2 regions of the Photorhabdus akhurstii genome follow, and region 2 is predicted to be linked to the other one. Evidence: predicted binding sites of a transcription regulator. Region 2 holds the regulator's gene; the other holds the start of a gene.

Region 1 (15,884 bases), 280 kb from region 2:
AGTAAGTAGGTTCAGAGCATTGATTTGCCATATTCCATTGGCGACAGTTCAAAGTATTCAGAAACTGTCTGTCCAATATCAGCAAAAGTTTCACGATGCCCTAATGAACCGGGTTGTACTTTTGGTCCATAAATCAGCACCGGAATGTGCTCACGAGTATGATCAGTACCAGCCCACGTTGGATCACAACCGTGGTCGGCAGTCAGGATTAAAATGTCATCATCTTTCACCAGTTTCAGCATTTCAGGCAGACGACGGTCAAACAGTTCCAAGGCCGCCGCATAACCCGGAACATCACGACGATGACCATAAGAAGAGTCGAAATCGACAAAGTTAGTAAATACGATGGTGTTGTCACCCGCTTTTTCCATTTCCACCAGCGTCGCGTCAAATAGTGCATCGATGCCGGTCGCTTTTACTTTTTGTGTAATGCCGACATTCGCATAGATGTCGGCAATTTTACCGATAGAAACAACTTCGCCATTTTTCTCATCGACCAATTTTTTCAGCATGGTAGGAGCAGGCGGCTCTACAGCTAAGTCATGACGATTACCGGTACGCTGGAAGTTACCCGCCTTGTCTCCAACAAATGGACGCGCAATCACCCGACCAATATTGTAATCACCATCAGTCAACTCTTCACGGGCGATTTCGCACAGTTCGTACAGGCGATCTAAACCGAAAGTCTCTTCGTGACAAGCAATCTGGAATACCGAGTCAGCAGAGGTATAGAAAATCGGTTTACCCGTTTTCATATGCTCTTCACCCAGTTTATCCAGAATAACCGTACCAGAAGAGTGGCAGTTACCGAGATAACCGGGCAGATTTGCGCGTTCTACCAGTTTATCCAACAATGCCTGCGGAAAGCTGTTCTCTTCATCTTTGAAGTAACCCCAGTCAAACAGCACCGGGACTCCGGCAATTTCCCAGTGACCTGACGGTGTATCTTTACCGGAAGAGAGTTCACTGGCGTAAGCGTAAGCGCCAATAATGTCCGCGTCTTTATCCAAACCTACAGGGAAAGTTCCACAGGACTCCTCAGTCGCCTTACCCAAACCTAAACGGCTTAAGTTCGGCAAATACAGAGGCCCTTTGCGACCGACATCAGCATCACCACGGGCGCACGCTTCCGCGATGTGCCCCAAAGTGTTAGATCCTTTATCACCAAATTTTTCGGCATCTTCACTGGCGCCAATGCCAAAAGAATCCAATACCATGATGAATGTTCGTTTCATAAATTTTCTCCTGCGTCAAATCACACTAAAAATGCGAAAATGCCACCATTATCTAATAATAAGTATGGTTATTATTCGCCAATTTGGCGATAAACCATCGGTGTGGCTGGTTTGGCTTCTGTACCCAGAACGATAGCTTTACGTACTGCCTCCGCCGCTTCCTGCCACTCATTCTCATTGTTGGCATGAATAATAGCTAAGGGTGTACCACTATTAACTTCTGAACCCAGAGCAACGATATTACTCAGCCCCACGCTGTAATTAATGGGATCTGCGGCCTTACGGCGCCCTCCACCAAGGGAAACTACAGACATCCCTAGAGCACGGGTATCCATATACGTAATAAATCCATGCTGTTCAGCCAATACGGGTTTGCTGAAAACAGCAGTTGGCAAGTAGCTGTCATAACGCTCGACGAAATCGGTCGGGCCTTGTTGTGCAGCGACCATGCGACCAAAGATTTCGACTGCTTTGCCGTTATCTAAGACAGACTGGAGTTTATTGCGAGCGTCTTCACGGCCTGTTGCCAAATGACCGGATACCAACATTTCAACACCTAGCGCCATTGTCACTTCAAGTAAACGTGGATTGCGATTTTCCCCCGTTAGAAATCGAACAGCTTCACGAACTTCAAGCGCATTACCCGCGCTGGATGCCAGAACCTGATTCATATCCGTCAACAGCGCGGTCGTTTTACAACCCGCGCCGTTAGCCACGCTAACAATTGATTCCGCCAGTTGCTGTGACGCTTCATACGTTGACATAAACGCACCAGAGCCAACTTTGACATCCATTACCAGTGCGTCCAGCCCCTCAGCCAGTTTTTTGCCAAGGATAGAGGCGGTGATCAAGGGAATAGAATCCACCGTCGCGGTAATATCGCGAGTTGTATAGAAGCGTTTGTCTGCCGGCGCCAATGAATTAGTCTGGCCGATAATCGCCACGCCAACATCCTGAATAATGTCACGAAAACGCCGCTCATCAGGAAAAATATCAAACCCCGGAATCGCTTCCAGTTTGTCCAGCGTTCCCCCGGTATGGCCTAAACCACGACCGGAAATCATCGGAACATAACCACCGCAGGCCGCCACCATCGGGCCAAGCATCAGGGAGGTCACATCACCAACACCGCCGGTCGAATGTTTATCCACAATCGGGCCGTTCAGATTCAGGCTTTGCCAGTTCAACACGGTACCGGAGTCACGCATAGCCAACGTCAGGGCGACACGTTCTTCCATCACCATATCCTGAAAGTGGATAACCATCGCCAGCGCGGCAATTTGTCCTTCGGAAACGGTATTGTCACGCACGCCATTGATGAAGAAGCGGATCTCTTCTTCGCTCAGTGGATATCCATCACGTTTTTTACGGATAATTTCCTGTGCCAGAAACAAAGCATTCTCCTAATCATGATTAAAATCGGGAAAAACTCAGTGGTTACGCACCAACCGATGCAGTATACGATTCTCAGTAATTACTGCTTTGCTCTTGATTCTGATGCCCCAGAGTGGTTAGCAAACTGCCCAACAAGCTGGAAGCCCCAAACCGGAAATGACGGGCATCAGCCCATTTGCCACCCATAATATGATCAGCTAATGCCAGATATTGTGCAGCCTCTTCCGCGGTACGCACGCCACCAGCCGGTTTGAAACCAACTGTTTCACCCACGCCCATCTCATGAATCACCTTCATCATGATTTCAGCACTTGCCAGAGTGGCGTTAACCGGCACTTTCCCCGTAGAGGTTTTGATAAAATCCGCACCCGCGTTGATTGAAATTTCAGACGCCTTACGGATCAGGGATTCCTCTTTTAGTTCACCGGTTTCAATAATGACTTTTAGCAACACCCCCGCTTCTGCGCAGGCGGCTTTACACGCTTTTACCATGTCAAAACCGACTTGTTCATTACCGGCCATCAATGCACGGTATGGAAAAACCACATCGACTTCATCAGCGCCATAAGCGATAGCCGCTTGGGTTTCGGCTAAAGCGATATCAATATCGTCATTGCCGTGTGGGAAGTTTGTCACTGTTGCAATGCGGATTTCAGGTGTGCCCTGTTCACGTAATACCTTACGCGCCAAAGGAATAAAACGAGGATAAATACAGATAGCCGCGGTATTACCCACCGGGCTTTTCGCCTGATGGCAAAGCGCCGTCACTTTTTCATCGGTATCATTATCATTGAGTGTCGTTAAATCCATCAAACTCAGCGCACGCTGCGCTGCTGCGGTTAAATCGGTCATAAAACTCTCCAACGTTATTATCGCGGCCAGCTTCTGCTAGAACCACACATTCTGTTAAACGATTGTTTGTTGGCGAGCGGACTTGTTCCCTAAAGATGTCGCGATAGTATGCCTACCACGACGATTGAATTCCTTTTCACCGCACTATGCTCTCTTCGGCTTATGGTCCTTAATGCGAGCCTCGCCTTGATCCTTGAAATTTGGCATATCTTATATTTGAACATTTCAACGTTCAAAAAATTGTGCTAACAATCACACTAACTACATGTAATTTGCAAGATAATAATTTCAAATGTGATTTTTATCACATAAGACTATATTTATCATGGGATTTACCGGCAAATCCAACTTACTTATCGTCAAATAATACACGACAAAAAATATAACTCACGAATTAAGGATAAACCGGTAGGAAAATAGATTGCAGGCGGGATTATCCCACCTGCCTATTTCAACAACGTTACAGAGCCAGGAAAAAGCCTGCGATAGTTGCACTCATTAAGTTGGATAATGTGCCCGCTATAATGGCTTTCATTCCCAAACGAGCAACATCTCCGCGGCGGCTCGGCGCCATACCGCCCAAACCACCTAGCAGGATAGCAACGGAAGAAAGGTTAGCGAAGCCACACAATGCGAAGGAAATAATTGCTTTGGTGTGATCTGACAGCACCTGCAAACCAGCGGCCGCAACCACATCATCCGGTTTCAAATATTCACCGAAGTTCATAAAGGCAACAAATTCGTTCACAACCAGTTTTTGACCGATGAAAGAACCCGCAACGGTTGCTTCATTCCACGGAACACCAATCAGGTAAGCAATCGGCGCACAAATCCAACCCAACATCAGTTCAAGAGAAAGTTGTGGATATTTAAACAAACCACCGATACCACCGAGAATACCATTTAACAATGCAATCAGGGCCACAAACGCCAACAACATTGCACCGACGTTCAATGCCAATTGCATACCAGAAGCGGCGCCAGAAGCGGCTGCATCAATAATGTTAGCAGGACGTTCCTCTTCAGAAACCAGTGACATTGCATCAACGGTATCAGATGTTTTTTCAGTTTCAGGCACCATTAATTTAGCGAACAACAGGCCGCCTGGCGCCGCCATAAAGGAAGCCGCAATCAGATATTCCAAAGGAACACCCATTGATGCATAACCCGCCAGTACCGAACCCGCAACGGATGCCAGACCACCACACATTACCGCAAACAGTTCAGATTGAGTCATAGTAGCAATATAAGGGCGAACAACCAGCGGCGCCTCAGTTTGGCCCACGAAAATATTGGCTGTCGCAGACAAAGATTCTGTACGTGAAGTGCCGAGAATTTTTTGCAGACCACCGCCCAATATTTTGATAACTAGCTGCATAACGCCAATGTAGTACAACACAGCGATCAATGAAGAGAAGAAAACAATAATAGGCAGCACACGCAGGGCGAAAACAAATCCCCCGCCACCAAACAGTTCAAACATTTTGGGGGAAACTAATCCACCAAAAATAAAATCCATTCCTTTCTGACCATATTGGATAACACTGGAAACTCCCTCAGACATCCCTATTAATATCTTCTTACCTGCGGGAACATAAAGTACGAAAGCACCGATAGCGACCTGAATCAAAAAGGCGCCAAGGACAGTACGAAGTTTAATAGCACGATAATTACTGGAAAAGAGTACTGCGATCAAGATCAGCACTGCCATCCCGACCAGGCTCATAAGGAGTTGCATTGGAAGAATCCCTGTTCACTTAATAATAAATTAAATATGCCAGTTGAATGTAAATCATTCACTGACGATGAGTCGGCGCTGATTATACTCAGTCATCGGAATGAACAAGCTATTGACATCACAAATATCTACTGAAAAAAGCGATAAAAAAATGATAAATGTGATGCAAATCACACAAATTACAAAAATAATCTGCAATGAATAATCTAATCTCGGAATGGCAAAATAATCGACAATTAAGGAATAATTATCAGGTAAGCGCAATTAAAGGATAGTCGTTATGAGCCGCAGACAACAACTCTGCCATATATATTCATATCTATAGATAAGCAGACACAGCAATGTTTCAAGATAAATCTAAGAAAAGAAGCCCATATTTAAATTACGAGTGATTCTTCTATGGAGATAACAATTTATTTTTTTGAATAACAATCAAACGGTTGTATAAAAACAATTAATTCAATATCTTTAGGTAAGTGAAAATAATGAAAGTTACTATTTTAGAAGAGCGCTTGAGAGCGTTTTTAAAACAGCGACTCACACATTCTAATGATAATGCTCATGATATTGGGCATCTGATCCGTGTCGCAAATAATGCGAAAAGAATCATGGAGAAAGAAGGAGGTGAGCCTTTAATCATCATTGCCTCAAGTTACTTACATGACATCGTGTCATTACCAAAGAATCATCCAGAGAAAAAACAGTCCTCAAAGCTTGCAGCACAGGAAGCCGCCAGAATTCTGTCTACTGAATTTCCAGAGTTCCCAAAAGAACTTTATGATGCGGTAAAACATGCCATTCTAACCCATAGCTATAGCGCAGCCTTAACTCCAGAAACAATAGAAGCGAAGATACTCCAAGATGCAGACCGATTAGATGCGCTAGGAGCCATCGGACTCGCCAGAGTATTTTATGTAGCAGGTATGCTCGGCCACGGGCTTTTTCACCATGATGATCCCTTTGCGCTTAATCGCCCCTTGGATGATAAATCCTATGCAATCGATCACTTTCAGACCAAGCTATTGAAGCTCCCTGAAAAGATGAACACCACCGAAGGCAAGAAGATCGCACAATCGAACGCCCAATATTTGGTTGATTTTTTGAGCAAACTCTCAAGCGAAATTAAAGGCGACTTAATTTAATGGATTAATTTTTTAATCAATATTTCTATCGCCCTTGTGGGAATAAGTTATCTGCCATGAAATCGACAAAAGCTTTGACTTTGGGGAGTACCCAGCGGTTAGATGGCCATAGGACACGGAAAGTACTCGAAGTATCAGACCATTTATCCAACACGGCCAACAATGTACCGTTGGCTAATGCTTGTTTAACGGTAAAATCAGGCAAACAGGCGATGCCGTGACCTTGAAGTGTCATGTAAAGTAGTGTTTCGACATGATTGCAGGTCATCTTTGCTTGAAGATGTATATCTACCCCGGATGCTCCTAAGCATAGCGGCCATTTTTCCAAAAGATTGGTTGTTGGAAACCGGTGCATCAAGCATGCATGATGGAGTAAATCTTTAGGTTGTGATGGCTTACCATATTGTGCAAAGTAACTGGGAGCGCCAACGTATAAAAAACGGCTAGATCCGATACGTTTGTTCATCAGTCGTGAATCATTGAGTTCTCCTGTTCGCACCACGGCATCAAACCCTTCATCAATGACATCCACAAGTCGATCACTAAAGTCCAAATCCAATTCTATTTGTGGATAACGCATAGTAAAGGCTGACAATACGGGCAGCATCAAGCTGCTGACTAGCGGCAGACTCACCCGCAAGCGGCCTTGAGGCGCAGAGATAGAACTCAATAATTCGTTTTCCGCCGAGGTGATTTCGTCCAAGATGCGTTTGCAACGTTCAAGGAATAGAGTGCCTTCTGTCGTTAAACTGACGCTACGAGTGCTGCGTTGGAGCAAGCGTACACCTAACTTCTCTTCTAACCGGGAGATGCTTTTACTGATGGACGAAGGGGATAGCCCAAGTTGATTGGCTACGGCAGTGAAGCTACGAGCTTCGGCTACACGAATGAAAATCATGAATCTACTCAAACTATTCATCTGGGTTTCCTGGGCTTTTTTACATCACGATTAATGACAAAATAGTCACTTCAGAAATGATTATAAGCCTATTTATCTGCCATTAGTGAATCTGTAGTATGAAATAAAATACATCTTGCTCTAGCTGCTATACAGCGACAAGCCATACGTACTCAGGGCAGAAAATCGAAATGGTGATGAAATCTCAAATAAATATTGGATCAAGCGCAAATAAAGCGCCGCTGGTCTTGACTGCCTGTCTTACCGCCGCTGTGATTCCTTTGAGCATTGCAGGACCTGCCGTCGTGGTGCCTTCGATCAACAAAGCCCTTGGTGGAAGCGCGGTGGAACTCAGTTGGGTAATTAATGCTTACATTCTTACTTACGGCAGTGCAACAATGGCTGCGGGTAGCTTAGCCGATACTCATGGGCGCAAGAAACTCTGGCTATTCGGTTTATTTCTCTTTGCTGTTGTTACTGCGGCGATACCTTATATGCCATCCGTTTTTTGGGTTGATATTTTACGGCTCATACAGGGGTTGGGAGCGGCGGCAGCCTTTGCCGGTTCAATGGCAGCGTTGACTCAGGAATTTGATGGTCATCAACGTACACGCATTTTCAGCCTGATTGGCACAACATTTGGGGCAGGAGCAGCTTTTGGTCCTTTTTTGGCCGGGCTACTTATTGATTCGTTAGGATGGCCTTGGGTTTTTTGGCTACCGGCTTTAGTGGCATTAGTTGCCAGTATATTAGTGAGTCTTTATGCACGAGAAACGCGCGATCCCAACGCAGAAGGGCTAGATTGGCCCGGCGCAATAACATTTACCTCATCTTTAGCGGCCTTCACTTATGGGATCATTCTGGCTCCTGAAAAAGGATGGGGAGACAGTACGGTACTTGCGACACTGATCTGTTCCATTATTATTTTCATCATATTTATTATTATTGAACGACAACGTTCAAGGCCCATGTTAGATCTCTCGTTATTTGCCAATGCGCGCTTTGTCGGTGTGCAACTTCTCGCCATCGCGCCAGCCTATGCTTATGTTGTGTTGCTCGTTATATTGCCGGCACGTTTTATTGGTGTCGAAGGGTACAGCGCATTCGAAGCGGGCCAAATGATGATTACCTTGTCCGCGCCGTTGCTAATAGTCCCCTTTATTGCCGGTCAATTAGCTCGCTGGATTAATGTCGGCATCATTTCAGGTATGGGACTTATCATCGCTGCTGGTGGCTTATTCTGGCTAGGTTATGGGATCTCTGGCGATACAACGGCTGAAAGATTATGGCCAATGTTGATTATCGGCATCGGAATTGGCCTGCCTTGGGGATTGATGGACGGTTTGGCGGTGAGTGTCGTACCTAAAGAACGAGCGGGTATGGCGACTGGGATTTTCAATGCTGTCCGTTTAGCCGGAGATGGTATCGCCTTAGCGGTGGTAGGGGCTATTCTCTCTGCTCGTATATCTTCGGGTTTAAGTACATTAAGCAATATTCCGGCTGATATTTTATCTGAAATATCTACACGTCTTGCAATGAGCGATTTAAGTAATGCTGTCGCTATTTCCCCTTCATTAGATAAGTCATTGCTCCATAAGGTATACGAAGAAGCATTTCGATATCAATTCATTGCACTTGCAGTAGCGGCGGCAATTACCGCAATGTTAGTGTTTATTTTATTGGGTAAAGTAAAATCCCACGGTGAAAGTAAATAGAAAAAACAATTGATATTAATAATAAAATCACTAAATGTTAATTATTCTGTAATTTGAGAAACTTTATTTTATCATCAGGAGAAATGCCGACACTATCTATTACCCTTGCAAACAGAATTAAGTTTTCCTACACACTTTCCCACATTGGAAAAATAACAAACAACACATTCAGGAGAATATAATTACACACCTTTATGATATTATTAAATAAAAATTTAAAGTTTGGGTGTTTATCGATATGAAAAAAACCGAAGATATGATAACAATTTATTACTATTTATTAAAAAAATTACCAATTGAAGAAATTATCTTATATTTTACGGGGGATTTTTAATATGAGCAAAAATATCGTTAGCGTACCAAAGGAGGCAGTGAGTATCGCGTCTGGAAATTTTGAAACGCCTGAAATGATTGCCAAAAGAGCGTCTATAAGATTAAGCAGCCCAGGCAAAGAGTATAATTCTAAGCGTGAAGATTTAAATGGACCAGTCATTTGGTTTGATACTGCAAAACTATCAGCCCAGAGGCCAGACGATACTATTTTCATCAGGGTGATAAATTCTCTTTATAGTGGTATAGTTTTATATCCAAATAATATTTCAACTTTCATTAATGCAATACCCAAAAGAATGCAAATAGTTCTGAAAGTGAAAACCCATGAAGAGCTTAATAAATTTAAAGAGAGCGAACATTTCGCTTTATTTAAACCTTCTGATACCAACTCAAATAAATGTATTTGCTCCAATGACATAGCCACTTTGAAGAAACTTAAAGCAGAGTCTATTGCGACTTGCTATGAAAGTTATGTTGATGATCAAGATAGTCTGCTTAAAACAATCAATGAAGGAATGGAATTCAATTTTCTTTGGATTCTTTTTCGTGATCCAACTAATATTCCTCTTGAGCTGGTCATTGCATCATTACAATCTACCGGGACTATTTTATTAAAAGAAATTAGCGATCCTGATGATGTCGATGATGCAATAGTCTCTTATGGTGTGATGGAATATGGTGCTGAAGGTGTTATTTTCTCACCCAATAAACATGATGTTATGAGCGACTTTATCGATCGTTTATCATATAACAAAAAAGAATCACTGCAACTACAAGTCGGAATTATTACAGAAAGTCGTCCTGTCGGTATGGGATATCGAGCTTGTATCGATACATCCACATTATTCAGCGAGAACGAAGGCATGCTGGTAGGCAGTACCTCCCAAGGCGCCCTGTTGTGCTGCCCGGAAGTATTCTTTCTGCCTTATATGGAACTGAGACCATTCCGTATTAATGCCGGAGCGATACACTCCTATGTATATAACTTTAATAACCGAACCGATTATATGAGCGAGTTAAAAGCCGGCTCATCGGTAATGGCAGTCAATTCAAAGGGGGAAGTACGGCATATAACGGTTGGTCGCGTAAAAATAGAGCAACGCCCTCTTCGATTAATTGAAGCAGAGTTTCCAGGGAAAAAACGGGTGAATGTTTTGATGCAAGATGATTGGCATGTGAGAATTTTCTCTAGCGAAGCAAAACCTTTAAACATCTCTGAACTTAAACCTGGAGATAAGGTGCTTGGTTATATTACAGAGCCGGGTCGTCATGTTGGCATTAAAATTAACGAATCTATTATTGAAAAGTAGGTGATGATTATGGGATACATCGGAAGAAAATTACGAGAAAGCAGACTGTTATTTCCCAAATCAAGCCGAGGATTAATAGTGCCGATTGATCATGGGTTAACTATGGGGCCTATCTCTGGTTTACAAAGTGTTTATGCGGTTGAATCGTGGATCAATAGCAACTATGTAAGCGCTGTTCTGGCCCATAAAGGGATATTGGAAAAGCTCATTCTGCGTGGAATGTTACGCCCTTCAACAGGTATTATTCTCCATATGAGCGGCATGCCAATAATATCAGAATCACCGGACACGAAAATATTAGTGGCGAGTATAGAAGCCGCTCTCCAGCTTGGTGTGGATGCTGTTTCTATACAGGTAAATTTCACTGAAACAAATTTCGAACATAATTTATCTATATTGGGTTCTGTCACAGATATCGCGCATGAAGCCGGGCTGCCTGTACTCACAATGCTATATGATAAAGTTGTTTCCGAATCGTCAGAAATAAAGATGGAAAGGCTTCACCATCTGATAAGAATTGTCACCGAACTGGGATCTGATGCAATAAAAATAGGCTTCCCTGATTCGGAGTCCGCTATTGCAGAAATCGTTGACCTTCATGGTTCTGATATTAAAATTTTCTTCGCCGGGGGAGAAAAAACATCTGACGAAATACTGATTAATAATACCAAAGCCGCTATTTCGTCCGGAGCTTGCGGGTTATGTGTTGGCAGAAATATTTTTCAAAATCTCAACCCACAATCCCTGCTTCACCATTTATATGAATGTATAAATTCAGAGTCAATATCTTTGGCTTAAAAAAAGCCTATATATCATAGATTTCATGCAGTTGAATATGACTAAAAGGGTTTATCATGGAACTCGCTATCAATACTCAAAACGAACCTAAAAAAGAAACAGGTTATTCTTTATCACCATTATGGGAAGACATTTTTTCTAAAGAGCTATTGGAAGAAATTAATACCAATGTATTTTTGGTGACTTGCCGCTCCGGGAAAGCCAGCCAGAATTTACTCAGAAAATTCATGATCCAGCACCAGTACTATTCACAATATTTCACCCGATATCTGTGCTCGCTGATGGGAAACTTAGTTGATCAAAATGATTTTACGCTCCTTTCTCATAATTTGCTGGAAGAGCTAACAGGAACCGATGCTGCAAAGATATCTCACGTAGAGTTATATAAAAAGGCGATGGCGGCGATTAATGCGGTTCCTAAAAGTTATCCGATTCTTAAAAGTACTCAGCAATTGATTAATATTATGTTTGAGCACTGCCGAAGTGATAATTCTTTAAGGGGACTCGCGGCTCTGTGCTTAGGCGCCGAGGCAATCGTACCTTTAATTTATGGTCCAGTTTTGGATGCATTGCGAGCAATGAAAGCGCCTGATGACGCATTGCATTTCTTCAAAATCCATGTTGAGGAGGATGAAGAGCATGCCATAGTGATGAGGAAAATTATTGATCGCATGATTGCAGGAAATCCTCACGGCAAGGCAGAAGTTATGGCTTTTGGTGAAGCAGTAATATATTCTCGGATGGCGATGCTAAATGAGATATATCAAAGTAGCGTCGGAGTAGATTCGAGCGTGACGACTCTTTTATCTGAACGTGATTTAGCCTGTTTGCGTAATGATAACATGTTAGGTAGCGGTAATTTTCTTGACCGCTGTTTATCGCTAAGTAGTACCCCGACTGTGGATTTTATTTTTACAGATAAACCTATAACCATTGCCAGTCAACGTAATATCCAACAATTCAGCCTGGATACCTTGGCAAGTATTAGACGTGAGCTTGCGGGTTGGTATTTGGCTAATGGGATTAAAACCGGGGATGTCGTTGCTGTTTGTGTGCAAGATGGAATTGGTCCATTTCTGCATTACATTGCAATCACGAGTATCGGCGCTACAATCGCGTTAATTAATCCGGCGATGCCGTCAGATATTGGCATCTCTTATATCAAAGAGAACGGTTTTAATAAACTCGTCACCGATGAATCTTCTCTTAATCATAATTCACTGATAAAGAGTTTACGGAATGCCGGTGATATATGTGAAATTCTCAATGTTTCAAATTTCAATACCGAGGTGGAATATAATTTGCCTTCTTGGTGGCCGTATATTCCCGTGGATACAACATTACTGATGTTGAGCCATACTTCTGGTACGACAGGCGTTCCTAAAGCGGTAAAATTTGAACATCGTCAATTTTTTATGGGAAAACGCGCAAGACTTGGGCGTTTTGTCGAATCACCAGATGAGCGTTTGCTGACCGTTTTGCCGCAGTCGCACTCCTCTGCTATCAGCCATCTTGAAACGGCTATATTGCATGGTCTCCCAACTTATGTCCTCAGTAGCCAGGAAGGGGAATCGGTAAGAAAAGCGATAAAAGATTTTTCGCCTACGACGGTTGTTGCATTTCCCAAAAGCTACGTTTCTTTGCTGGAACGCGAGGTATCGTATGCTGAATTCCCGTCAATACGGCGCTGGTTTAGCATGGGGGATGCCGCCCATCAGAGTCACATTAGCCGTTTACTGGCGGGTTCGCCGGGTGCGCGTTTTATCGATGCGTTTGGCAGTTCGGAGCTTGGTATGGCTTTGTTTCAAAGTGTATCCACGGCTGATCGAATTGCACCGTCTCGTTCAATTGGGCGTCCTGTTGATATCGTTACGGCCAAAATAGTGGACATGGCTTCCGGTGATGAAATGCCGCAGGGAAGTGTCGGAGCGCTCGCGGTGTGTTCACCAACAATTACTTCTGGCTATTGGAAACAGAACCAAAAAACCGCTGATACATGGCGAAATGGATATTTCTTGACCGGAGATATCGGATATTGCAAAGACAATGTTTTTTATCAAATTGATCGTGTGGTTGATGTTGTTCATACCCCTGACGGCTCGCTGTATACCCTTCAACTGGAAGAGACGATACAGACAATCGAAAGTGTATATGATGTAACAATTATAGGATTAAATTTACCTTATGCTGAAAATGGAAAAATAACATTACTTGCCTTGATTCTATTGAGTAAGAAATTAACTGAGGATGTCGATATTGTTGCAGAAAAAATTCTTCAACTCATGCAGGAAAAGAATGGAATAGAGAACTCTATTGGAGAATATATTGTTATTGTTGTTAACAGTTTCGATCAGATTCCCCTTGGCGTAACCGGTAAAGTTTTGAAACGCAGATTAAGGGATCTTCTGCCCAATATTCTTGAGAAATATAAAACAAGTAGAGAAATTCCAAAAGGAATTCTAGCAATCACTCGCTATATACCCACTAATTAACATTAATAATAAAGAAGGTAAATTACAGTGAATGAAGATCTTTATGAAAAACCGGTTATCGCCGCTATAAAACAAAAACTGACTCTTGCTGAATCCTCCGGTATTTCTGAGTTTGAATGTATGGGAAGGCTATTTAATATTCATAAAAATGTGTTTCCACCCACTCATTTTCAGTCCACCGGTATTTTTACCCGGCATATTCCTTATGTGCGAAATAGCTCTTTTTTAGAATTAGGCTGTGGTGCGGGAGTAACCGCTATTACAGCAGCGCTAGAAGGATGTTATCCCGTTGTTGCTTCTGATATTAGTGAGGAAGCAGTGAAAAACACCTTATTTAATGTGACCCGGCATCGGGTAAATAATTTAATTTCTGTCAGGCATGGAGATTTATTTGACATATTAAAAGACAGTGAAAGTTTTGATATTATTTTCTGGAACTCTAATTTTTTGTTTGTTCCTGAAAATTACACTTTTAAAGAAGAAATTTATCACGCATTTTACGATCCGGGATATATAACTCATAAACGTTTCCTTCAGGATGCAAGAAAATATCTTAATCCTCAGGGAAAGATACTCATCGGGTTTAGCAGCCAGGGCAATGAAGCCGCATTTAGTGAGTTACTCTCGGAGCATGGCTACAACTATGTTGTTTTATATGAGGAAAAAGGAAAAGGTGAAAATGCCCAGATATATAAAATCTTCCAGCTAACATCTTTAATCTAAACAGTTTATTACCACGGGTCATGGTTAAGGAGGGTTAATTTTGACTTTAGAAAATGAATCACCAGTAGCCATCGTCGGCGGCGGACCCGTTGGCTTAATGCTGGCTTTATTTCTGGATTTATACGGTATTCGTTCCGTTATTTTTAATTTAGATGAGGAAACTCGATGGCGCCCTAAGGGTAATACCCATAATGCTCGCACGATGGAACATTATCGTCGCTTAGGGATATCTCAGTCTATTCGGGCATTAGGATTGCCAAAAGAGTTTCCTCTGGATATATCATATTTTACCCGGCTTAATCGATGGGAACTCGCCCGTATCAATATGCCGTCGGGAATGCAGAAAATATCCAGACTCAAACATGCTATTTCGACCGATCCGGTTCCAGAACCATTGATGCGAGTCAATCAAATGTATGTCGAAAAGTTTTTACTACAGCATGCCCGTAGTCGTCCAAATATCACCATGAGATATGGCTGGCGCGTTAAAGATTTTATTCAGTTTAAAGATCAAGTAAAACTTTATGCGGAGTGTATTAAGGGAAAACATTCCGATGAAATCTGGCACACCAGTTATATGATTGGCTGTGATGGTGGGCAAAGTTTTGTTCGTTCCAAGCTTGGTATCGCCTATGAAGGAACGGTTGAAGCCAAAATAGGTTTTCTGACTGGCGGCATGATATCCAGCTATATCCGTATCCCTGAGCTTCACCAAGGGATATTAAAAGGCAAAGAATCTTGGATGTATAATATTATCTCCCCCATGTTGAGAATGTTATTTATCAGTCTGGATGGCAAAGATGATTTTTTACTGATGACTCAGAGTGAACATGGAAAGGCTATCAATGAGTCGGAATTAATTCGCATAGCTCAGGCAGGAATAGGCTCAGATATTGAAGTATCCGTTCTGAGTAATTCGGTATGGAAAGGTGGCGTTGCCCTTGTCGCTGAAAGATTTTCTGACGGCAAAATATATTTGGCGGGCGACTCCGCTCATCTATTTTCTCCTACCGGCGGTTTTGGCATGAATACTGGAATCGATGATACGAGTAATTTAGCCTGGAAAATTGCTGCGTCTCTCAAAGGTTGGTCAGGTAATGCGTTAATGGATTCTTATGAAAGCGAGCGCCGTCCAATTGCGCTGAGAAATACCGCTGCCGCACGTTTTTTAACGCAGCGGGTTTCATCATTATCCATACCGGCAAATCTAGAAAATGCAGATTCCGCTGGGAATTTGGCCCGTAAAAAAATGG
Region 2 (15,884 bases):
CTGTAGTGGGCGGTGGAAATGAAAGGAACAGCAATTCGCTTGCCGATAAGCTGAGAAGGTTCAGTGATTTTTTGATTAACAATCAGCGCTTCCGATTGCCCTAACTGGGAAGCAATGAGAAAAATTTTCACCGGCAGTTTTTGGCTGGCAGCAACCGCTAACGGGCTGGAACCCATATTGCCTATCTGCACATCACCAGAAGCTAACGCTCGCAACACAGCGGAACCACTGTCAAATTTTCGCCATTGAACATCAGCACCCGATTGCCGGGCAAAATCGCCGTTATACTGAGCAACTTTTGCCGGCTCTGGTGAAGTTTGATAAGCAATCGTGACTTGCTGACTGTTCGCCTGAACAGCGGGAGCCAATAGCAAGAGCGCCAGAAAAAAAAGATAAACCACAAGAGCGGATCTACCCACTTAAACACCTCCAATGTCATAATTAAAGACGAGGTACATCAGAATAAGTATTGTAGATATTTGCCAAAGTAAAAAAGAATAAAATAGTATTTTCTATAACTAAAAACGCAATTAACTGTCTGAATTATCCAATCCAAATCAGTGGCACACAAGTTGCCGTTAATACTCCCATCATGATATTGAAAATAAACCAAGCATTGCGACTACGGAGTAACGTCCCTATCAATGAACCAAAACCCGCCCACACCATGCCGCCCAAGAAATTAATAAACATCACCGCGATACTGATCACGATGATGGAATAGAGGTAGTGATCACCGGCAATACTGTAGCTGCCAACCGCACCCACCCCCATCAGCCAGGCTTTCGGATTTAAAAACTGCAACAACCAACCTTGATACCACCGAACCGGCTTGATAACAGCGCTGTCTTTGGTATCCAGACGCCGGTAACTGGCCGTTGTTGTTTTCCATGCTAACCACAGCAAATAGAGGCTACCTGCTATTTTCATCACCGTGTGAATAGCAGGATAGACCAACAGCAATGCCGCTATTCCGAAAGCAGCCAGATATAAAATCGTCTGCATGCCCAGAACAACGCCAAAGAGCAACCCCAAAGAGCGGGTAAAACCGAAGTTAGCGCCCGATGAAGTCAGCAACATGTTGTTTGGACCCGGGGTAATGACAGAAATAAACAAGAAAGTCGTTAATGAAAAAATCAGGCTTGCTGTCATGAAGAGTTACCTTTCATCCTGAATATTGGCGTTTCCCTTTCACAGAAAATATCAGTATGTTATTCACCATACAAGATAACTAATCAATTTAACTCGAAACCATTATGACTGATATCTTTCGTCCTCTAACCGGAGCCAGTAATCCGCATGTGCAGACACTACTCCCGCGTCTGGTGCGGCGGTATCCTGAACTGCAACCATATTGGCAACGACTTAATTTACCGGATAACGATTTTGTTGATCTGGCGTGGAGTGAAGATCCCGCCAGCGCAACACATAAGCCACGGCTGATCCTGTTTCATGGTCTGGAAGGCAGTTTCCACAGCCCCTATGCCCACGGTTTGCTTCATATCTGCCGGGAAAAAGGCTGGCTTGGCGTTGTCATGCATTTCCGCGGATGCAGTGGTGAACCAAACCGCCAAAAGCGTCTCTATCATTCCGGCGAAACAAGCGATGCCCGTTATTTTCTGAACTGGTTAAAACAGACTTACGGTGATGCACCCACCTCAGCCGTAGGTTATTCAGTCGGCGGTAATATGTTGGCCTGCTATCTGGCAGAAGAAAAAACAAACGCCCAGATCAATGCTGCCGTCATTGTTTCCGCCCCTTTAATGCTGGCAGCCTGTTCCCTTCGGATAGAAAAAGGATTTTCTCAGGTTTATGAACGCTATTTACTTAATAGCCTGAAACGTAATGCCACCCGTAAATTATTACGCTACCCCGGTTCCCTCCCCATCAATCTGTCTCAGGTAAAAAGATTGAAACATATTCGAGAATTTGATGAAATTGTAACCGCAAGAATCCACGGCTTTAAAAATGCAGCGGACTACTACCGCCAGTGTAGCGCTCTGCCGCGTCTGCCTGATATTACTGTGCCACTGCTGATTATTCATGCTAAAGACGATCCCTTTATGACACCGGAAGTTGTTCCTGATCTCAAAATGTTACCCAAGAATATTGAATACCAAATGACAGAATATGGTGGACATGTGGGCTTTGTCAGTGGTTCGTTGAAGAAACCACAAATGTGGCTGGAACAACGCATCCCAAATTGGCTGTCATCTTATCTGGAGCAACCACAATGATTATTCCGTGGCAACAACTGGAGCCAGAAACTCTGTTAAATTTGATAGAGAGTTTTATCCTGCGGGAAGGCACTGACTATGGCGAAGATGAAAAATCGCTGGAACAGAAAGTCACTGACATACGCCGTCAGTTGGAACAGGGAGATGTTATGCTGGTGTGGTCTGAACTGCATGAGAGCATCAATATTGTGCCAAAAGAAATGTTCCATTCTTAACATTATGGAGTTTACTGTATGTCTGCCAAACATCCGATTATTGCAATTACCGGCTCCAGCGGCGCCGGAACCACCACCACCAGTTTAGCGTTCCGTAAGATTTTCCAGCAACTTAACATCAGTGCGGCACAGATAGAGGGAGATAGTTTCCACCGCTACACTCGCCCTGAAATGGATGCCGCAATCCGTAAAGCCAAAGAACAAGGCAGGCATATCAGTTATTTTGGGCCGGAAGCCAATGATTTTGGCATGCTGGAAAAAACCATGATTGACTACGGTGAAACCGGTGAAGGCCGCCGTCGGAAGTACCTTCATACCTATGACGATGCCGTCCCTTACAACCAGCTCCCCGGTACATTTACGCCGTGGGAATCTTTACCCAAGCAGACAGATGTGCTGTTTTATGAAGGCTTGCACGGCGGCGTTGTCACACCGCAACATAACGTTGCCAGTCATGTTGATCTGCTAGTGGGAGTCGTGCCGATTGTCAACCTTGAATGGATACAGAAACTGATCCGCGATACCGGAGAACGAGGGCACTCGCAGGAAGCTGTGATGGATTCCGTCGTGCGTTCTATGGATGATTATATCAACTACATTACGCCACAATTCTCGCGAACACATATCAACTTTCAACGTGTCCCCACCGTTGATACATCCAATCCATTTTCAGCTAAAGCCATTCCATCATTGGATGAAAGTTTTATCGTCATCCGCTTCCGTGATCTGACTCAAATTGATTTCCCATACTTGTTAGCCATGTTACAAGGCTCATTCGTTTCAAGCATTAATACCATCGTGGTCCCCGGCGGAAAAATGGGATTAGCAATGGAGCTAATTATGACGCCATTGGTACAGCGACTGCTGGAAGGGGGAAAAATTAGTTAATCAGCGCCTGAGATAAATCGAGAAAATCCGGCACTTAAAATTTACATCTTATATTATTCAGTTAAAAAAACAGGTAACTGAGATATTAGTTACCTGTTGTTATTTTCCAACCAAGAAATAATTTTTCAATCTATATCTTTAATTTCAAAACTGTGGGTAATTTCAACCGATTTCCCCAACATCAATGAAACAGAGCAATATTTTTCCGCGGACAACATGACGGCGCGTTCCACCGCTTTATCTGCTAAATCCTTACCCGTAACAATAAAATGCAGATTAATATGAGTAAACAAGCGTGGCGCCTCTTCACGACGGCGGGAAGTTAATTTTACTTCACAATCTCTTATGTCGTACCTGCCTTTCTGCAAAATAGAAACTACATCAATCGTACTGCAACCACCGGCTGCCATTAATACCATTTCCATTGGGCTTGGCGCCTTATCGCCGGCATTACCATCCATCATGACCTGATGACCGGAAGATGACTCCCCCAAAAGAGACAATCCTTCAACCCATTTTACCCGCGCTTGCATAAATACCTCTTAAGTCGTTCTTTGCATCCAAGCCTACTCTTTCAGTATTAAACTGGCAATCTAATGAGCGGTTTATTATGCTGAAACAATACAAGACGAGACAGAAGCCTTTTCCTGTGTTAAAAACAGAAGCGGGCCAAGTATATAGGTTAAGATCAATACGTAAGACTCAAATTTCAGATAACCTATATAAAACCCTTATCTGTCGGTTTTTCAACAAACTAATATGTTAAGCTAGTGTCTTTATAAGCCAGCCTGACGAGAAACTTTTAGATTCTCGTGTTATTTAGGCAGCGATAACAACAGAGGATGAAACGAATGGTTCTCGGCAAGCCACAAACAGACCCGACTCTTGAATGGTTTTTGTCACACTGCCATATTCATAAATATCCATCTAAAAGTACGCTTATTCATCAAGGCGAAAAAGCAGAGACGCTTTACTACATCGTAAAAGGCTCTGTTGCGGTTTTGATTAAAGATGAAGAAGGCAAAGAGATGATCCTCTCCTATTTAAATCAGGGAGATTTCATTGGTGAACTTGGATTATTTGAAGAGGGGCAAGAGCGTACAGCCTGGGTACGGGCCAAAAGCGCCTGTGAAGTGGCTGAAATCTCCTATAAAAAATTCCGTCAACTGATTCAGGTAAACCCGGATATTTTGATGCGTTTATCTGCCCAAATGGCAAACCGTTTACAAACAACTTCTGAGAAAGTCGGTAATTTGGCTTTCTTGGATGTTACTGGCCGGATTGCCCAAACTTTATTGAATCTGGCGAAACAACCAGATGCAATGACCCACCCGGACGGAATGCAAATCAAAATCACGCGTCAGGAAATTGGTCAGATTGTTGGCTGTTCCCGTGAAACGGTTGGTCGTATTCTGAAAATGCTAGAAGATCAAAACTTGATCTCCGCACACGGTAAAACTATTGTCGTCTACGGTACACGTTAACGCTTGATTAATCAGCGCATAATCCTGCGCTGATTTTTCTTGTACTTAATTACACCATCTGATTAATTGCCTGTTCCAGCCGTTCCATGCCCTGAGCAATCTCTTCTTCACTGATAATCAACGAAGGCGTGAAACGCAATACATCACCACCCGCACTCAACAACATCAAACCATTGTCAGCCGCTAGTTGCAGAATATCTTTTGCTTTTCCCTGATACGGCGCTTTGAGTTCCGCGCCAATCAGCAGGCCCTTTCCTCGGATTTCACCAAATATCGAATATTTCTGATTGATATCATTCAGAAAATTCACTATCAAATTATGGCGTTTTTCAACTCCCTCCAGAACCGCTGGTGTATTGATAATATCAAAAACAACATTTGCAACCGCACAAGCCAACGGATTACCGCCATAAGTTGTACCGTGAGTTCCCGGCGTCATCGCCAAAGCAATATTCTCTGTCGTCAGCATAGCGCTGATAGGAAAGCCATTTCCCAATGCTTTTGCTGTGGTAATGATGTCCGGCGTAACATCATAATGCATATAAGAAAATAGTTTACCGGTACGTCCCATCCCACTTTGTACTTCATCAAACACCAACAATACCTGATGCTTATCGCAAAGCTCACGCAACCCACGAATAAATGCCGGTGCTGCCGGAGTAACTCCCCCTTCTCCCTGAACAGGCTCCAATACAACAGCACAAGTATGGTCATCTATGACGGCCTTAACTGCGTCTAAATCATTAAAAGGCACATGAATAATATCCGCGGGTTTTGGCCCAAAACCATCAGCATATTTTGGCTGACCACCCACAGAGACGGTAAATAAGGTGCGACCATGAAAACCCTGATGAAATGCGATAATTTTGGTTTTATAGGGGCTGTGACGAGTAATTGCATAGTGGCGAGCCAGTTTAAATGCCGCTTCATTCGCTTCCGCGCCTGAATTGGCAAAAAATACCCGTTCAGCAAAAGTAGCATCAATCAGTTTCCGCGCCAGAATCAAAGCCGGTTCATTGGTGAAAATATTACTGATATGCCAAAGTTTCTCCCCTTGCTGCTTCAAGACATCCACTAACGCAGGATGACAATGGCCCAAAGCCACAACAGCAATCCCACCCGCAAAATCAATATATTCTTTCCCTTGCTGATCCCATACACGGCTACCTTGCCCTCTCACCGGAATAAACTGCGCCGGTGAATAAATTGGCAACATAACTTGATCGTATGTGTTTCTATTTACTGCGGCATGCCCCTTCATTTTCCCACCCGTTTTTTATATATACACCATTCAGAAGTGAAATCATAATCACTGAATATGCATAAAAAATCAAAGATGGGCAAATGAAAAAGGTGGATAAATGAAGAAATTATCGATATCTGGTTAATATCTCAGAAAGTTGCTCAGTAACTGGTGACCTTGTTCACTGAGAATACTTTCAGGATGGAACTGTACCCCTTCCAACGGTAGAGTGCGATGACGAATGCCCATAATTTCATCGACATTGCCATTATGCTGGCTCCATGCGGTGACTTCAAATGAGGCCGGTAATGTCTCTGCGGCAATCACCAATGAATGGTAACGCGTCGCGGTTAATGGCCGGTTAAGACCTTTGAACACACCTTGCTGATTATGGTGAATAGCAGAAGTTTTTCCATGCATCACTTCCCTGGCTTTTACCACGCTGGCGCCAAACGCCTGCCCAATTGCCTGATGCCCAAGGCAAACACCAAGAATCGGCAATTTATCCGAAAAATGAGAAATCGCCGCCAGAGAAATTCCGGCTTCATTTGGGGTACAAGGGCCTGGGGAAATCACCAAATGAGTAGGCATCAACCTCTCAATATCTTCAAGTTGCAATTCATCATTGCGCTTAACTAAAACATCTGTACCCAATTCACAAAAATATTGATATAAGTTATATGTAAAAGAATCATAGTTATCTATTATTAGTAACATAGGAGTCTATCCTACTCATTTTTATCGCTGTATTTGTTGCCCTGCCACTCCTGCAATTTGTTTATCCTGCACAACATGGCTCCAGGTAAAACGGCCTCGCGACAACGGGGCGGCTATCATAGCACATCAATATTTGTAGCATAGTATAACAAAATAGATGGCTATTTTTTCCTCAATCAACCTACTCTCATACCCTACAAAACATAGGCTCTATTTTGATATTCAATAAGTAAAGGTAATTGTTATGAAGACAAAACTGATTATAGCATCTCTTTTTTTACTGTCCTTCTCCACGCTGGCTGTGACTAAAACTGCCAACATTTTCTTCCCGGAAAAAGGGGTGGTTTGTGATAAAAAAGGAAAATATTGCGCTGATCAACAAGGGGTATCGATAAAATTAACCGAAAGGTATTTAGGGAAAAAAGCCGCAGGACGCCTGAAAAAAGAGTTTGGTGATGGGCAATATATTGACTTTTCATCTTACACTTTAAGTAATGGGGTACATTGTGAGAGTAAAGAGAAAAAATGTTACAAAGACAGATATTATCCACAAACCGAAGTAAATAAAGAATTTACCCAAAAGATGTATGAATAACGGCGAAACTGGCCTTCATTTAATGCAGGCCAGTTTTTCAATCTGATGAGAGTTAACTAGAAACTACCACAATCAAGATAATAAAATTAAGGAATAATCTCCGCAGATAGAATAACGACAGGCTTAACCGGTACATTCTGATATGGACCAACGTTTCCCGTTTTGACTTGAGAGATTTTATCCACAACATCCATGCCTTTTACGACCTTACCAAATACTGCATAACCAAAGTCACGCTGACCGTGATCAAGGAAAGCATTATCCGCTACATTAATAAAGAATTGACTGGTCGCACTGTCTTTATCGGCGGTACGTGCCATAGAGATAGTTCCGCGTAAATTACGCAGTCCATTATCTGCCTCATTTTTAATAGCGGCTTTAGTCGCTTTCTGCTGCAAATCTTTGGTAAAACCGCCACCCTGCACCATAAATCCAGGGATTACCCGATGGAAGATTGTATTGTTGTAATAACCCTCATTGACGTATTCAATAAAGTTTTTCGTTGTAATTGGTGCTTTCTGGTCATTTAATTCCAGTTCAATATTACCCTCCGTTGTGGTCAGCTTCACATAGGTTTCTCCCACAGCCAAAGCCAGAGGCGCCATTGCGCTCAGAGAACATGCAGTTACAAGTGCTACTAAAATACGTTTAAACATTCTGGGTTCCTATATTATTAAGGTCAACAACACAAATTAAATCAATTCTAATAATCTCTTCAACATCGTGCTCAATATTTACCTACATTTACGCTATCAATCGACGGGGGCTTTAAAGAAAAATTTATCCTTTCAATAATAGGTTAGATTTTATTTCACAAACCGGATCACCATCGATAACAAAATAGTAAGCTTGGTTCAACCCATCAGAAATATGTCATTATTTTTAATCCTGTCAACCAACAGTGGCTATCGGTATAATCTCCTTTGCCATATATTCAGTGCATTTCTCAGGGAGATAATCATTTTGACCATCAAAAACCACAACTATCATATGACCCGTTTTATCACGAGTGCGCCTGATATTCGCCATCTGCCTCAAGATATGGGCATTGAAGTCGCGTTTGCCGGTCGCTCAAATGCAGGTAAATCTAGCGCTCTGAATGCTCTGACAAAACAGAAAAGCCTCGCCCGTACCAGTAAAACCCCTGGCCGAACTCAACTCATCAATCTATTCGAAGTAGAAGAAGGTATTCGCTTGGTTGACTTACCGGGTTATGGCTATGCCGAAGTGCCGGAAGAGATGAAACGCAAATGGCAAAAAGCATTGGGTGAATATCTGCAAAAACGCGAATGTCTGATCGGACTGGTCGTACTAATGGATATCCGTCACCCATTGAAAGATCTTGATCAGCAGATGATCCAATGGGCAGTTGCAATGCAGGTACCGGTTATGGTGTTGTTGACTAAAGCCGACAAATTGGCGTCTGGCGCCCGTAAAAGTCAACTGAATAAAGTTCGTGACGCCCTACTGGCGCTTAATGGGGATATTCAAGTGGAATATTTCTCGACCCCGAAAAAAATCGGTATCGATAAACTACAACAGAAATTGGATATATGGTTCAGCCAGAAAGCCGTTCAAGTTGAAAACCATAGTTAATCCATCCTTTCTTTATACACTTACGTGTTAAATTCAGTTGAAAAAAATGCCCCAGTCAAAATTGACTGGGGCAGCTAATATTCAGCTAAATCCGATTACGTGAAGTAAAAGGTCTGAAAGATAGAACATCTTACCTCTGTACCCTACGCCAATAACTCTACCCTATTTTATTTCTTAGAAAAAGCCTTTTTGTAATTTATTTTCAGAAATTACCTCGATTCAGCCGGTAATTTTGTTCATTTTGACGCCATTAAATGTAGTTTAATTACATATTTATGCGATCTGGATCTAATATGCATTACATGGACAACAAATCAGTACTAATGAGTATAAAAAATATTACATTAGTTATGTTGACTTTACAGCAATACATGAACTTAAAACCGCCAAGTAACCTTTTCACATTACACTTATCTACCCTTTCATTCTGCAATTACCCAGCTACAAGATATCGGTCAAAGAAGGAGAAACCATAAGAGCCAAAACCAGGATTGAAATTGGATCACATAGAACCACAGATATTCCGAGATAATATCAGGGTAAAAACATGTGAGGATGACTCAAAAGAAGAAATTTATATGATTTATCTGATCCTTAGTTGCCATGCAAAAAAGTCATTATTAACGATGAATTCGAAACTTATGCGTAGGGAGGAAAGATGATTTATATAAGTATTATTTAAATGAATAAACTAAAATAACGTTAAAACAAAAAAATCTAATTTAGAAACAATCGTTGTATCTCCCCAGTTAGAAAACTAGGGAAACACGAATAAACTGGATACAATTTGTTTTATTTCAAATACTTAAACAAATACCAAACATAATATCACAGCTCATGAGAGCTTTGTTTTGCAAAAATATATCAGCCATACAATCATCTGATAGCTTTTTCTTATTACACTTTTCCACATTAACAAATTAATATTACTTAATTAAAGTAGCAATATAACTTAGCCCACAAAGGGTAAGTTTCACTGTACAGACTCCCTGCGGGCAAAGGTAAATCCAATACAACCTTATCAGGAGAGCAATATGAACCAACATGATAACTCATCACCGAATACAAGTAATGATAATAGTTCTTCTTGGGGAGGATATACACTTGAAGATAATTGGGAAGCTTATTGGAAAAAATATTCATTCGACAGCAATAACAGAGTGATTGCATCTACTCTCTCAGCAACTGCCATGCTATTGAAAAATGGCAGAGTCATCGCCTGGGGGAATACAATGTTTGGCGGCTATATTCCGCCTGAAATTGCTCAACTACGGGATATCGTCAGCCTGAGTTCAACCCTTTATGCTTTCGCAGCGCTACGGACGGACCGTAGTGTGGTTGTTTGGGGATATATCAACCCAATTTCACCCGAAATTACCCAACTAAAAGATATCGTCAGCCTAAGTTCAACCCCTTTTTATTTCATAGCGCTACGAGCGGACCGCAGCATAGTTGCCTTGGTAAGTACAATTCCACCCGAAATTGCCCAACTAAAAGATATCGTCAGCCTGAGTTCAACAACTTCTGCTTTCGCAGCGCTACGGGCGAACCGTAGCGTAGTTGCCTGGGGAGATCTGAGTTCCGGTGGTAATCTCCCATCCGAAATTGCCCAACTACAGGATATTGTTAGCCTGAGTTCAACAGGACGGGGATTCACAGCTTTACGGGCAGACCGTAGCATGGTTGCCTGGGGAGATCTGGGTTATAGTGGTAATATCCCATCCGAAATTGCCCAACTAAAAGATATCGTCAGCTTAAGTGTAGCTCACTATACATTCGCGGTGCTGCGGGCGGACCGTAGCGTAGTTGCCTTGGGAAGTAGAATTCCACCCGAAATTGCTAAACTGAACGATATTGTCAGTCTGAGTACGACAAATCAAGCATTCGCGGCGCTACGGGCGGACCGTAGTGTGGTTGCCTGGGGACTTCCGGATCATAATGTCCGTATCCCACCCGATATTACCCAACTACAGGATATTGTCAGCTTGAGTACAACAGCAGATGCATTTACAGCTTTGCGGGCAAATCGTAGCATAGTTTGCTGGGAAGATTCGGGTAAGGATAATCGAGTTCAAATTCCATACGAGATTTCTCAACTAAAAGATATCATCAGCCTAAGTTCAACAGAGGGGGCATTTGCAGCACTGCGAGCAAACGGTAGTGTAGTCGCCTGGGGACACGGACAACATGGTGGTTATGTTCCCCCCGAGATCGCAAAATTAAAAGATATTGTCAGTCTGAATTCAACAGCCACTTCTTTTTCAGCTTTGCGGGTGGACGGCCGGAGAGTCGGCTGGGGCGGAGGAGATCTTTTAGAACATGGAGAATATAATTAGCTGGCTATTAGACATTATTTTTTCATCACAAATAAGAAAACCATTAATATCCCTAAACGAAAGCTGCACCTCAACTTAGCCCGTAAGGGTAAGCAGGTTTCACGGCAACAAACTCCCTATGGGCAAAGGTAAATCCGATACGACCTTATCAGGAGAGTAATATGAATCAACCTAATGATTTTTCACCAGATATAAATACTGACGATAGTTTTATAAAACAATACTGTAAATCTGCAAGATATAGTAATGAAAGTAACATTGATCATAATAATAGCTATATTGTCACCAATGAAAGAGTAACCGCCATGTTATTACAAAATGGCAGTGTAATCACTTGGGAAAGCCCCTTTTACTGGTGGGACGGTGACAATCATGGCAGCCTAATCCCCCCTGAGATTATTGCATTGCGAGATATCACCAGCTTGAGTGCAACTAACCGTGCATTCGCAGCTCTACGGGCAAACCATAGCGTAGTTGCCTGGGGAGATGAAAATTATGGTGGTCAGCTCCCACCTGAAATTGCCCAACTACAAGATATCGTCAACCTGAGTTCAACACGTGGAGCATTCGCAGCTCTGCGGGAAGATCGCAGTGTGGTTTCTTGGGGAGATCTTTATTTAGGCGGAAGAATGCCACCCGAAATTGCCAAATTGAAAGATATTATTAGCCTGAGTGCAACACAATTGGCATTTATAGCCATACGGGAAAATGGCAAGAGAGTAGCTTGGGGAGGCGGTGACACCAGAGCTCATGGTGACTATGATTAGCAGAGCTATTAAACATTGCTGTGTATTGTGAACAGTTCAAAAAAGACTGAGCCAAATACACAGCTCAGCCATCACTGTTAATTCAAAATATCAATGCGCTTGATCCCAATTGTCACCGATACCTACATCTACTTTCAGTGGAACATCAAGCACCATACTCTTCTCCATCAATTCACGAATTTTCTGTTCTGCATTTTCAAGTTCTGATTCATGGACTTCGAATACCAGCTCATCGTGAACCTGCATAATCATACGAACTTTCGGCGCTTCACTGACAATCCAGTCATCCACCGCAATCATCGCTTTTTTGATGATATCCGCCGCAGTTCCCTGCATCGGCGCGTTAATAGCTTCACGTTCTGCTGCCTTACGGCGCATGGCATTGCGAGATTTGATATCTGACAGATAAAGACGACGGCCATCCAGCGTTTCAACGTAACCCTGCTCTTCCGCTTGTTTACGAGTACGCTCCATATACGCCAATACCCCCGGATAGCGCTCAAAATAGAGATCCATATAGCGTTGAGCTTCACCGCGAGGAATACCCAACTGACGGGAAAGGCCAAATGCACTCATTCCATAGATCAAACCAAAGTTAATCGCTTTGGCACTACGGCGCTGCTCACTGGTTACTTGTTCCAGTGGCAAACCAAAGACTTCCGCCGCCGTTGCCCGGTGAATGTCTTGCCCCTCAGCAAAAGCCTTCAACAACCCTTGATCCTGAGATAAATGGGCCATTATCCGCAACTCAATCTGAGAATAGTCAGCGGCCATAATCCGGTAACTTTCAGGTGCCACAAATGCCTGACGAATGCGGCGGCCCTCTTCATTACGGACAGGAATATTTTGCAAATTAGGATCACGTGAAGAGAGACGCCCGGTTGCCGTTACCGCTTGGTGATAGGAAGTATGCACCCGTTTGGTCAGCGGATGGACCATCTGTGGTAATTTATCGGTGTAAGTGGATTTCAATTTTGCCAACCCACGATGCTCCAAAATCACTTTCGGCAACACATGATTATCCGCTAACTCTTCCAGCACTTCTTCATTCGTAGATGGAGCGCCGCCCGGCGTTTTCTTTACCACTGGCAATTGCAGTTTTTCAAACAATATCGCCTGTAACTGTTTTGGCGAAGCCAGATTGAAAACCTCACCTGCCAATTCATGTGCTTCTTTTTCCAACTCATCCAAACGGGCTGTGATCTCTTTTGAATGCTCAGCCAAAATATTCGCATCAATTAGCACACCTGTACGTTCCATACGGGAAAGCACCATGACCAGTGGCATTTCTGTTTTCAGAAATACCTTTTCTAGCGTCGGCGCTTTCTCCAATTGCGGCCACATAGCCTGATGCAGCAATAAAGTAACATCTGCATCTTCTGCGGCGTACATTGCGGCCTGTTCCACCGGGACCTGATTAAAAGTAAGCTGATTTTTACCTTTACCGGCAATCTCTTCAAAAGTCGTGGTCTTATGATTCAAATGACGTTCAGCCAAGCTATCCATATCATGCCGACCCATGCCTGCAACGCTATTAAGTACGTAAGATTCCAGCATGGTATCGTAAGCAATGCCTTGCAGTTCAATGCCGTAACGCGCCAACACGCCACGATCAAACTTAATATTCTGACCAATTTTCAGCAGGTTACTATCTTCAAGCAGCGGTTTTAATGCAGCCAACACAACTTCTCTGTCAAGTTGTTCAGGCGCGCCCAGATAGTCATGGCCTAGAGGTAGATAAGCCGCATCGCCGGCAGAAATCGCGAATGACATTCCCACCAAATTAGCAGTCAAAGTGTCAAGGCTGTCAGTTTCAGTATCAAAAGCAAAAACCGGCGATTTTTTCAGTTTCTCAATCCACTCATCAAAGCTTTTCTGATCAAGAATAGTCTGATAATTATCAGAAGAGAGTGTGGCCGCAACAGATTTATCTTCCGTCGGAGATGATTCATCATTACCAGTGGATACCGGTTTTTTGCCTTTCTCTGCCAGCCAATCGCCGTTTGCCACATCACTTAACCAACGTTTGAACTCATAACGAGAAAACAACTGATGCAGCTTCTCCGTATCAAGCTCTTTGACTGACAAAGCAACGCAGGTTTTATCCAACTCAACATCGGTTTTGATAGTTGCCAGTTGATAGGAGAGATAAGCGACATCTTTATGCTGCACCATCTTATCCGCCAGCGTTTTCGCCCCACGGAAACTAAGCCCGGCAATTTTATCCAGATTGGCAAAGATATCATCCATGCCACCAATCCCTTGCAGTAATCCCAGTGCGGTTTTTTCTCCCACCCCAGGTACGCCAGGAATATTGTCAGAAGAGTCTCCCATTAATGCCAGAAAATCGATAATCAAATCTGGCGGCACACCATACTTTTCAACGACTTCTTCCGGTCCCAAGATGGTGTTATTCATGGTATTGATAAGCGTGATATTCGGCGTTACCAGTTGCGCCATATCTTTATCGCCAGTACTGATAAGTACCGCACGCCCCTCTTTTTCTGCTTGTAACGCCAAAGTCCCGATAACATCATCAGCTTCTACTCCTGGCACCACCAGCAATGGTAATCCCATAGCTTCGACCATCTGATGTAGCGGTTCTATCTGAGTACGCAGATCATCCGGCATCGGAGGACGATGAGACTTATACTCAACGAACAATTCATCACGAAAAGTTTTGCCTTTAGCATCAAATACCACCGCTACATGGCTTGGTTTATACTGCATTATCAAGCTGCGTAGCATATTCAATACACCATACATGGCTCCGGTCGGCTCTCCTGCGCTATTCGTCAGCGGAGGGAAAGCATGATAAGCACGATAAAGGTATGAGGAGCCATCAACCAAAATCAGGGGATTGTCTGCTATCTGAGCCATAAATCTTCTTCATTATCTGTATTTATTACGGGTGTGATAAGGAACTAGGATGCCACAGCAAGAAGTAGGAAACGAATTTTATGTGAATTTTCTTTGCTGAAACCCGATTCAGATATTCACACTCTACTATAAATTCTGTGGATAACTTTGTGTATAGATATTACAAGTTTTATTTAGCTATTGATCGTTGATAAAAAAAGCTTATCAACCTCAGGTAAAAAATCAATGACTTATAATCTTAGTCATTAAACTGTCATATTGTCTTATAGATCACAGAGTTGTGGATATAACCAGAGTTTGTTTTACAAAAAAGTCTTTCTGACATGCAAGTCTTTCTGACACACATTGTGCCAAAGGTTCTCACTCCGGCACATGCTTACGTCATTCTATTTCAGCACCATCAACATTACTTCTGATTTAACAGGAAGTTAACAACGTCTGAATAGGATTTTGCATAATTATCAGCAGAAGAGGCATCAATGCCGTCATTTTTCACCATATACTTGCCGTTAACAAACATTGCCGGTACACCTCGCAGTTGCAAATCCTGCGCGGCTTTTTGCTGCTTAACAACTAAGGATTTCACCACAAAACTACTCATGGCAGCATCATAATCCTCAGCCGTCACCCCAGCTTTGATAAAGGCATTGCGAATATCATTCGTAGTCTTAATAGCCAGTGTTTTCTGAATACCCTCAAACAGCACTGGAGTCACTTTGTCTTCAACCCCCATTGCCATTGCCGCAGCCCAGGCAGTAGTCAATTCTTTACCCAGTGGCCCTAAAAAATCCACATGATAACGGACAAGTTTTGTCCCTTCCGGTAAATGCTGTTTCACCGTCTGAGGAACTTTAAAAATCTCTTCAAACTGATAACAGTGGGGGCAATAGAAAGAGAAGAATTCTAACACCGGTGGTTGATCCGCC

The links. The regulator CRP, encoded in region 2, controls carbon source genes, mostly activating them, when cyclic AMP is high. The targets are predictions, from matches to a motif close to ATGTGANNNNNNTCACAT.
Region 1: a site for CRP is predicted at 5,379-5,396, ahead of B0X70_RS03060 (NupC/NupG family nucleoside CNT transporter). Genes of this name have one in related genera too.

Annotation. Positions count from the first base shown of each region.
Region 1 is NZ_CP020335.1:692,487-708,370, reverse strand. Features, by position in the region: gene deoB (phosphopentomutase) at 12-1,235, opposite strand; gene deoA (thymidine phosphorylase) at 1,307-2,629, opposite strand; gene deoC (deoxyribose-phosphate aldolase) at 2,703-3,482, opposite strand; gene B0X70_RS03060 (NupC/NupG family nucleoside CNT transporter) at 3,943-5,208, opposite strand; gene B0X70_RS03055 (phosphohydrolase) at 5,706-6,362, shown strand; gene B0X70_RS03050 (LysR family transcriptional regulator) at 6,388-7,281, opposite strand; gene B0X70_RS03045 (MFS transporter) at 7,458-8,975, shown strand; gene B0X70_RS03040 (3-dehydroquinate synthase II domain-containing protein) at 9,311-10,618, shown strand; gene B0X70_RS03035 (class I fructose-bisphosphate aldolase) at 10,628-11,416, shown strand; gene B0X70_RS03030 (AMP-binding protein) at 11,473-13,908, shown strand; gene B0X70_RS03025 (methyltransferase domain-containing protein) at 13,936-14,631, shown strand; gene B0X70_RS03020 (FAD-dependent oxidoreductase) at 14,672-15,884, shown strand, end outside.
Region 2 is NZ_CP020335.1:413,799-429,682, reverse strand. Features, by position in the region: gene tauA (taurine ABC transporter substrate-binding protein) at 1-419, opposite strand, end outside; gene B0X70_RS01845 (LysE family translocator) at 544-1,152, opposite strand; gene B0X70_RS01840 (hydrolase) at 1,257-2,237, shown strand; gene B0X70_RS01835 (YheU family protein) at 2,234-2,452, shown strand; gene B0X70_RS01830 (phosphoribulokinase) at 2,471-3,340, shown strand; gene B0X70_RS01825 (OsmC family protein) at 3,466-3,873, opposite strand; gene crp (cAMP-activated global transcriptional regulator CRP) at 4,192-4,824, shown strand; gene argD (bifunctional acetylornithine/succinyldiaminopimelate transaminase) at 4,874-6,085, opposite strand; gene B0X70_RS01810 (aminodeoxychorismate synthase component II) at 6,209-6,784, opposite strand; gene B0X70_RS01805 (YcgJ family protein) at 7,029-7,379, shown strand; gene ppiA (peptidylprolyl isomerase A) at 7,466-8,035, opposite strand; gene yihA (ribosome biogenesis GTP-binding protein YihA/YsxC) at 8,343-8,975, shown strand; gene spfP (small protein SpfP) at 9,057-9,104, opposite strand; gene B0X70_RS01790 (RCC1 domain-containing protein) at 10,010-11,311, shown strand; gene B0X70_RS01785 (RCC1 domain-containing protein) at 11,473-12,078, shown strand; gene polA (DNA polymerase I) at 12,169-14,958, opposite strand; gene dsbA (thiol:disulfide interchange protein DsbA) at 15,365-15,884, opposite strand, start outside.